2 regions of the Pseudomonas yamanorum genome follow, and region 2 is predicted to be linked to the other one. Evidence: predicted binding sites of a transcription regulator. Region 2 holds the regulator's gene; the other holds the start of a gene.
The links. Region 2 encodes FliA, which starts transcription of late flagellar genes. Its sites were predicted from a motif close to CTAAAGTTTNNNNNNNNNNNGCCGNTAA; they were not measured.
Positions count from the first base shown of each region.

Region 1 (4,636 bases), 540 kb from region 2:
CTCGGCAATGGCGAAATCGTAGACAGCTTCAAACTGTCTGAAGCCATCAAAGGCAAATACGGCCTGGTGTTCTTCTACCCGCTGGACTTCACCTTCGTCTGCCCATCGGAGCTGATCGCTCTGGATCACCGCATGGACGATTTCAAGGCGCGTAACGTTGAAGTGGTAGCCGTTTCCATCGACTCCCATTTCACCCACAACGCCTGGCGCAACACCGCCATCAATGATGGCGGCATCGGCAAAGTCAAATACACCATGGCTGCCGACATGAAGCACGACATCGCCAAGGCCTACGACGTTGAGTCCGAAGGCGGCGTGGCTTTCCGTGGCGCGTTCCTGATCGACGACAAGGGCGTTGTGCGCTCGCAGATCATCAACGACCTGCCGCTGGGCCGTAACATGGAAGAGCTGATCCGTCTGATCGACGCTCTGCAATTCCACGAAGAACACGGCGAAGTGTGCCCTGCCAACTGGAAAAAAGGCGACAAAGGCATGAACGCTTCGCCAGAAGGCGTTGCGGCGTACCTGACCGAGAACGCTGGCAAGCTGTAAGCCAGATTCGCGGCACAAAAAAACCGGCCTGAGAAGGCCGGTTTTTTTATGCGCGGGATTTGGCTTCAGTCGCCGAAGTCTTCCCAGCCGCCCATTTGTTTCCAGCGGTTGACGATGCCGCAGAACAGCTCGGCGGTCTTCTCGGTGTCGTAGCGGGCCGAGTGGGCCTCACGACCGTCGAAGTCGATACCGGCCGCCTGGCAGGCTTTTGCCAGCACGGTCTGGCCATAGGCCAAGCCAGCAAGGGTCGCGGTGTCGAAGCTGGAGAACGGGTGAAACGGGTTGCGCTTCATGTCCAGGCGCGCCACAGCGGCGTTGAGGAAGCCCAGGTCGAAGCTGCTGTTGTGACCCACCAGGATTGCGCGTTTGCAGCCATTGGCCTTCAAGGCCTTGCGCACACCACGGAAGATGTCAGTCAGCGCTGCTTCTTCACTGACTGCCATGCGCAACGGGTGATCGAGCTTGATCCCGGTGAACTCCAGGGCGGCCGCTTCGATGTTGGCGCCTTCGAACGGCTCGACGCGGAAGAAGTGGGTGTGTTCCGGGAACACGAAACCCTGTTCGTCCATGCCGATAGTCGTAGCGGCGATTTCCAGCAATGCGTCAGTGGCGCAATTGAAACCGCCGGTTTCTACGTCGATGACAACCGGCAGGTAGCCACGGAAACGCTCGGCCATCGGGTGACGGGAACCGCCACCACCGCCGCCGTGTTCCTGGTCGTCGTCGTAATGGTCTTCACTCACGGGTGTTCCTCCAGCAGGCGCCAGCGCAGTGTTTCACCGGCGCGCAGCGGGATAACGGTCAGCTCGCCAAACGGCAGGCTGGTGGGGGCGGTCCAGTCTTCACGGACCAGGGTAATGCGGTCGGTATTCGCCGGCAGGCCATAGAAACGCGGGCCGTTGAGGCTGGCGAACCCTTCAAGCTTGTCCAGGGCGTTACGTTGTTCGAACGCTTCGGCATACAACTCGATCGCCGCATACGCGGTGTAGCAACCGGCACAACCACACGCGGCTTCCTTGGCGTGTTGGGCGTGCGGTGCAGAGTCTGTGCCGAGGAAAAACTTCTCGTTGCCACTGGTGGCGGCATCGAGCAGCGCCACCTGGTGAGTGTTGCGCTTGAGAATCGGCAGGCAATAGAAGTGCGGCCGAATCCCGCCCACCAGCATGTGGTTGCGGTTGTACAACAGGTGATGCGCGGTGATGGTCGCGCCGACGTTGGCTGAAGCCTCGGTGACGAACTGCACGGCATCGGCGGTGGTGATGTGTTCGAACACGACCTTCAGGGTCGGGAACAGCTCGACCACACGACGCATGTGCTCGTCGATGAAGATCTTTTCACGATCGAATACATCGACATCGCCACGGGTGACTTCACCGTGGATCAGCAACGGCATGCCCACTTCCGCCATGGCTTCGATGGCCGGCAGGATCTTGTCGATACTGGTGACGCCGGAATCGGAGTTGGTGGTCGCCCCGGCCGGGTACAGCTTGGCGGCGTACACGAAACCACTGGCTTTAGCCTGGCGAATTTCTTCGGGCTGGGTGCGGTCGGTCAGGTACAGCACCATCAACGGCTCGAAGCGGCTACCGGCCGGCCGTGCAGCAAGAATGCGCTGGCGATAGGCATCGGCTTCCGCGGCGTTACGCACCGGAGGTACCAGGTTAGGCATGATGATGGCGCGGCCAAACGTGCGCGCTACATCGGCCACGGTTTGGGGCAACGCAGCACCATCGCGAAGATGAATATGCCAGTCGTCGGGACGCAGCAGGGTCAGGCGGTCGGACATTGGGGATTCCAGGCGGGTCAATCTGGTGGGAATGCTACCGGAAAAGACTCTTGCAGGCACTCGCTATCAAGTTTTGCAGGATACGACCGATATCCCTGGGTATGCCTTAACGATGTATGACGCCTTGATGTGTTGTAGAAACCAGTGGAGCCTCCCGTGCGCCAGCATTATCTAGCCCTGCTCAGTGTGTTCGCCAGCCTGCCCGCGATGGCCCTCACGTTCCAGACACGTCTGGAGAATATTGAGTGGAAAGTGGAGGGCGATAAGTTCGAGTGCCGCTTGAGCCAACCGATCACCGATTTCGGCTCGGGCGAGTTCGTGCGCCGTGCGGGCGAGCAGGCGACGTTTCGCCTGAAAGCCTTTAACGGTTCGTTAGGTGCCGGTTCCGCAACCCTGCTGGCGGCCGCTGCGCCGTGGCAGCCGGGGCGTGGTGATATCAATCTCGGCGCGGTGCGCGTCGGCAATGGTGATGTGCTGTTTAACAGCTCCCAGGCTCAGGCCGGGCGCTTGTTCACCGGCTTGCTCGAAGGTCGTAGCCCGACGGTGCGGCACTATGGGCGTGATGGCGGGTATTCCGAGATTCGCCTGTTGCCGGTGAAATTCAACAAGGCCTACAACGACTATCAGCTGTGCACCACCAAACTGCTGCCGATGAATTTCGAGCAGGTCAAACAGACCGAGGTGGGCTTCCCGGGGGGCGGAATCGAACTGGACGCGGCGGCCAAGAAAAAGCTCTCGGTGATTCTCGAGTTCATGAAAGCCGACCCGACGGTTAACCACATCGAGTTGAACGGCCACTCTGACAACAGCGGCAATCGCCTGACCAATCGTGATGTCTCCCGGCGCCGTGCCTTGGCGGTGATGGACTACTTCAAGGCCAATGGCATCGATGAATCGCAGATCACCCTGCGGTTTCATGGTGAAAGCTACCCGTTGGCGCCGAACACCAGCCCGGCCAACCGGGCGAAAAACCGTCGGGTGAATATTCAACTTGAACGGGTGGCAGCCCCCGAGAAACCGGCGCCCCAAGCCAAAGCGCCAGGTAACGCTGCCGCCACCTCATAAGGTGCGGCGTTTCGTCGCTCGCTCGACATAATCTGTCGCTTTATCTTCATTTGCTGTCGCGCCTCTGTAATTTCACGGTTTTGGTCGGTAGAATCGACGCCTTTCCGTACAACCCCGTGGAGTGATGGCATGGCCGACGTAAACAAGGTCGTTCTCGCGTATTCCGGCGGCCTGGACACTTCGGTGATCCTCAAGTGGCTGCAGGATACTTATAACTGTGAAGTGGTGACCTTCACCGCTGACCTGGGTCAGGGCGAAGAGGTCGAACCTGCACGTGCCAAGGCGCAAGCCATGGGCGTGAAAGAGATCTACATTGACGACCTGCGCGAAGAGTTCGTCCGCGATTTCGTTTTCCCGATGTTTCGCGCCAACACCGTCTACGAAGGTGAGTACCTGCTGGGTACTTCCATCGCACGTCCGCTGATCGCCAAGCGCTTGATCGAAATCGCCAACGAAACCGGCGCTGACGCCATTTCCCATGGCGCCACCGGCAAGGGCAACGACCAAGTGCGTTTCGAGCTGGGCGCCTATGCCTTGAAGCCAGGCGTAAAAGTCATTGCTCCGTGGCGTGAATGGGACCTGCTGTCCCGTGAAAAGCTGATGGACTACGCTGAAAAGCACGCTATCCCGATCGAGCGTCACGGCAAGAAGAAGTCCCCGTACTCGATGGATGCCAACTTGCTGCACATCTCCTATGAAGGCGGCGTGCTGGAAGACACCTGGACCGAGCACGAAGAAGACATGTGGAAGTGGACCGTCTCCCCGGAGAACGCTCCTGACAAGGCCCAGTACCTGGAACTGACCTACCGCAACGGCGACATCGTCGCGCTGGACGGCGTCGAAATGACCCCGGCCACCGTCTTGGCGACCCTGAACCGTATCGGTGGCGAACACGGTATCGGCCGCCTCGACATCGTCGAGAACCGTTACGTGGGCATGAAGTCCCGTGGTTGCTACGAGACCCCTGGCGGCACCATCATGCTGCGCGCTCACCGCGCCATCGAGTCCATCACCCTGGACCGTGAAGTGGCTCACCTCAAAGACGAGCTGATGCCCAAGTACGCCAGCCTGATCTACACCGGCTACTGGTGGAGCCCGGAGCGTCTGATGCTGCAACAGATGATCGACGCTTCCCAGGTCCACGTGAACGGTGTTGTGCGCCTGAAACTGTACAAGGGCAACGTGATCGTGACCGGTCGCAAGTCCGACGAGTCGCTGTTCGACGCCAATATC
Region 1 covers NZ_LT629793.1:4,792,831-4,797,466, forward strand. Annotated here, with positions in the region: gene BLU46_RS22485 (peroxiredoxin) at 1-552, shown strand, start outside; gene rnt (ribonuclease T) at 618-1,295, opposite strand; gene pyrC (dihydroorotase) at 1,292-2,338, opposite strand; gene BLU46_RS22500 (flagellar protein MotY) at 2,495-3,403, shown strand; gene BLU46_RS22505 (argininosuccinate synthase) at 3,533-4,636, shown strand, end outside.
Region 1: the regulator FliA is predicted to act here: its motif matches at 2,404-2,431, upstream of BLU46_RS22500 (flagellar protein MotY).

Region 2 (4,636 bases):
CACCAGCTCGTGGAGCTGGAGGAAGCCGGCGCCCCCTTTTACAGTGTGAAAACCGCGAAAAATTGCATTGAGCAGGTTCGCATCATCCGGTCGGCTTTCCAGCTCGACCAGTTGTTCGGACAGTTGCTCTAAAATTTCGCCGGCCTCTACAAGGAAATCCTGAAGGATTTCTTCATCGGCGCCGAAGCTCATGGGTGTGCTCCTTAGAAGCCTAAACTGGACAGCAAATCGTCTACGTCGTCTTGCCCGGATACAACGTCTTCACGTTTATCGGCATGAATCTGCGGACCTTCACCCTTGGCGAGGTGTTTTTGTGGATCTTTTTCAGAAAGGATCGCTTCGCGGTCATGTTCGATGCCGGCAAACCGGTCGACCTGGCCCGCCATCAACACCAGTTTGAGCAGGTTGCTTTCCACCTCGGTGACCAGTTGGGTCACGCGCTTGATCACCTGACCGGTGAGGTCCTGGTAGTCCTGGGCCAGCAGAATGTCATTCAGGTTGCTGGAAACCGTGCGGTTTTCCTGCTCGCTGCGGGACAAAAAGCCCTCGACCCGACGCGCCAGTTCACGAAACTCTTCAGCGCCCACTTCCCGACGCATGAACCGGCCCCAGTCAGTGCTCAGGGCCTTGGCTTCACTGGCCATACCGTTGACCAGAGGCGTGGCGTTTTCCACCAGGTCCATGGTGCGGTTGGCCGCCGCCTCAGTCAGCCTGACCACATAGGACAGGCGTTCGGTGGCATCCGTGATCTGCGAGATTTCTTCGGCCTGGGGCATGTGCGGGTCAATCTGAAAATTGACAATCGCACTGTGCAACTCACGCGTGAGCTTGCCCACTTCCTGGTACAGGCCGCGGTCACGGGTCTGGTTGAGCTCATGGATTAACTGCACCGCGTCACCGAACTGGCCTTTTTCAAGGCTTTCGACAAGTTGGTGAGCATGTTTTTTCAGGGTCGACTCAAAGTCGGCCTGCGATGATTCTTTATGCTCCATAGCTCCCCCGTGGCAGCATCAATGACCGATGCGTTCGAAGATCTTTTCGATCTTCTCTTTCAAGGCCAGTGCAGTGAATGGCTTGACCACGTAGCCGTTAACCCCGGCTTGGGCGGCTTCGATGATCTGTTCACGCTTGGCTTCAGCGGTCACCATCAGCACAGGCAGGCTGCGCAGTTTTTCATCAGCGCGCACGTGGCGCAGCAGATCGATACCGGTCATGCCCGGCATGTTCCAGTCTGTTACCAGAAAGTCGATGCTCCCGCTGTTGAGGATCGGAATCGCCGTAATGCCGTCATCCGCCTCGACCGTGTTAGTGAACCCAAGGTCACGCAACAGGTTTTTTATGATCCGCCGCATCGTTGAGAAGTCATCAACGATGAGGATTTTCATGTTCTTGTCCAATTCGACCTCCAAGCAGTCTTAAACGCGCCCAGCACCTGGGCGCGCCATATCAATCAACAGGCGTTACACAAAAAGGACTACCGGGGGCGCACCACGGGCCAAGCCCGTCCGGGCGCAGAGCCCGGACGGTATCGTTCGCAGTGTCCCCACACTGCCTGTCAGCGCGCTCGCCACTCTCCCAAACGCCCCCGCAAGCGGGCCGCGCACTGGCTGTGTAACTGGCTGACCCGCGATTCGCTGACCCCCAGGACCTCACCGATTTCCTTGAGGTTCAGCTCTTCGTCGTAGTACAGCGCCAACACCAGTCGCTCACGCTCCGGCAAATTGGCAATCGCGTCCGCCAGCGCACGCTGGAAGCGTTCATCTTCCAGATCGCGTGACGGTTCGAGATGAGCACTCGCGCCGTCCTCGTGCAGCCCTTCATGTTCGCCGTCCTGCAAAAGGTCGTCGAAACTGAACAGGCGGCTGCCCAAGGTATCGTTCAAAATCCCGTAATAATCGTCGAGACTCAATTGGAGTTCGGCCGCAACTTCGTGATCTTTAGCGTCGCGACCGGTTTTTGCTTCAATTGAGCGAATTGCGTCACTCACCATCCGCGTGTTGCGGTGTACCGAACGCGGCGCCCAATCACCTTTACGCACTTCATCGAGCATGGCCCCACGGATACGAATCCCCGCGTAGGTCTCGAAACTCGCGCCTTTGCTCGCGTCGTACTTGGTCGACACTTCGAGGAGGCCGATCATCCCCGCCTGGATCAAGTCTTCGACCTGGACACTGGCAGGCAAGCGCGCCAGCAAGTGATAGGCAATGCGCTTGACCAGGGGCGCATAGCGCTCGATCAATTCGACCTGACTGTCACGTGCCGACTTCTTGTAAAGGTTGTAGCCGCTGGCTGTCATAGCACCGGTCCTGCGCTCGTCTGATGCACCAATCGCTCGACGAAAAACTCCAGATGCCCCCGAGGATTGGCGGGCAACGGCCAGGTATCGACCTTCTGGGCAATAGCCTTGAACGCCAATGCGCACTTCGAACGAGGGAACGCTTCATAGACCGCACGCTGCTTTTGCACGGCCTTGCGTACGCACTCGTCGTAAGGAACTGCGCCAACGTATTGTAAGGCGACATCGAGGAAGCGATCTGTGACCTTGGTCAACTTGGCGAACAGATTCCGCCCTTCCTGCGGGCTTTGGGCCATGTTGGCCAGCACGCGGAAGCGGTTCATGCCGTAGTCGCGGTTGAGCAGTTTGATCAGGGCGTAGGCGTCGGTGATCGAGGTGGGTTCATCGCACACCACCAGCAATACTTCCTGGGCTGCGCGCACGAAGCTGACCACGGATTCGCCGATCCCGGCGGCGGTGTCGATCACCAGCACGTCGAGGTTGTCGCCGATGTCACTGAACGCCTGAATCAGGCCGGCATGCTGCGCCGGGCTCAGGTGCACCATGCTCTGGGTGCCGGAAGCGGCCGGCACGATGCGAATCCCGCCGGGGCCTTGCAACAGTACGTCGCGCAGCTCACAGCGGCCTTCGATCACATCGGCCAGGGTATGTTTGGGCGTCAGTCCCAGCAGAACGTCGACGTTCGCCAGGCCCAGGTCAGCATCCAGCAGCATGACGCGACGGCCAAGCTCTGCCAGAGCCAGGGACAAATTCACTGACACGTTAGTTTTCCCGACGCCACCTTTGCCGCCGGTCACCGCGATCACCTGTACGGGATGCATGCTGCCCATTTTATTTCTTTACCTTGTCTTGCTTAGACGCAGGCTACATAAGTTGGCCGCGGGAACTGCTGGCAGGCCATCGATGTAGATACTTTGCAATGTGTTCATATTGCCTCAGCCGACTCGCTTGTTCGGGCTGTGGTAGAGGTCAGCAAACATGTCAGCCATCGCTTCCTCACTCGGTTCTTCCTGCATTTGCACGCTGACAGCCCGGCTGACCAACTGATGACGGCGCGGCAGATGCAAATCATCCGGGATCCGCGGCCCGTCGGTCAGGTAGGCGACCGGTAACTCATGACTGATGGCCAGGCTCAATACTTCGCCCAGGCTTGCCGTTTCATCCAGTTTAGTCAGGATGCAGCCCGCCAGCCCACAGCGCTTGTAGCTGTGGTAGGCGGCCGTCAATACCTGCTTCTGGCTGGTAGTGGCAAGTACCAAATAGTTTCTGGATTTGATCCCGCGCCCGGCCAGGCTTTCCAGCTGCATACGCAGGGCCGGGTCACTGGCTTGCAGGCCGGCGGTGTCGATCAGCACCACGCGCTTGCGCAGCAGCGGGTCGAGGGCGTTGGCCAGGGACTGGCCCGGGTCGACGTGGGTCACCGGCACATTGAGGATGCGGCCCAGGGTCTTGAGTTGCTCCTGGGCGCCAATGCGGTAGCTGTCCATGCTCACCAGCGCGATGTTCTGCGCGCCGTACTTGAGCACATAACGTGCGGCCAGCTTGGCGAGGGTGGTGGTCTTGCCCATGCCGGCAGGGCCGACCATGGCAATCACGCCGCCTTCTTCCAGGGGTTCGATTTCCGGGGTGACGATCATCCGCGCCAAGTGGGCCAGGAGCATGCGCCAGGCCTGGCGAGGTTCTTCAATTTGGGTGGTCAGTTGCAGCAGGTCGCGGGACAACGGGCCGGACAGGCCGATGCGTTGCAGGCGACGCCACAGGTTGGCCTGTTGTGGCTGGCTGCCCTGCAACTGGTTCCAGGCCAGGGAGCCCAACTGCACTTCCAGCAGTTCACGCAGGCCGTTGAGTTCGAAACGCATCGAGTCGAACACCCGCTGGTCTACCGCTGCCGCCGGGGCGGGCGCAGCAGGACGCGGCGGTTCAACAAAAGTCGGCTCTACCAGAGGCTCGGACGCCGTCAGCGGCAACCCGGCAAACAGCTGGCGATTGGTGGATGCGTCGCTGTCGCCACGCATGCTCAGTTCAGCCTGGGCCGAGACAATGCGCGAAGCGGTCTTGCGCAGCTCGTCTTCCAGTTCCATGTTCGGCACACGCGGCGCCAGGGCCGAGGGCTTGTAATCCAGGGCAGCCGTCAGCTCCACACCGCCGGCAATACGACGGTTACCGATAATCGCAGCGTCGGCGCCCAACTCATCACGTACCAGTTTCATGGCCTGACGCATATCGGCGGCGAAAAAACGCTTCACTTGCATATCCCACTACCTCAGCCGTTGGGCCCTACTGTCGCGACGATAGTCACTTGCTTATTGTCAGGAATTTCCTGGTAAGCCAATACATGCA
Region 2 covers NZ_LT629793.1:5,332,737-5,337,372, reverse strand. Annotated here, with positions in the region: gene BLU46_RS25210 (chemotaxis protein CheA) at 1-192, opposite strand, end outside; gene BLU46_RS25205 (protein phosphatase CheZ) at 204-992, opposite strand; gene BLU46_RS25200 (chemotaxis response regulator CheY) at 1,011-1,385, opposite strand; gene fliA (RNA polymerase sigma factor FliA) at 1,556-2,296, opposite strand; gene fleN (flagellar synthesis regulator FleN) at 2,293-3,126, opposite strand; gene flhF (flagellar biosynthesis protein FlhF) at 3,232-4,548, opposite strand; gene flhA (flagellar biosynthesis protein FlhA) at 4,560-4,636, opposite strand, start outside.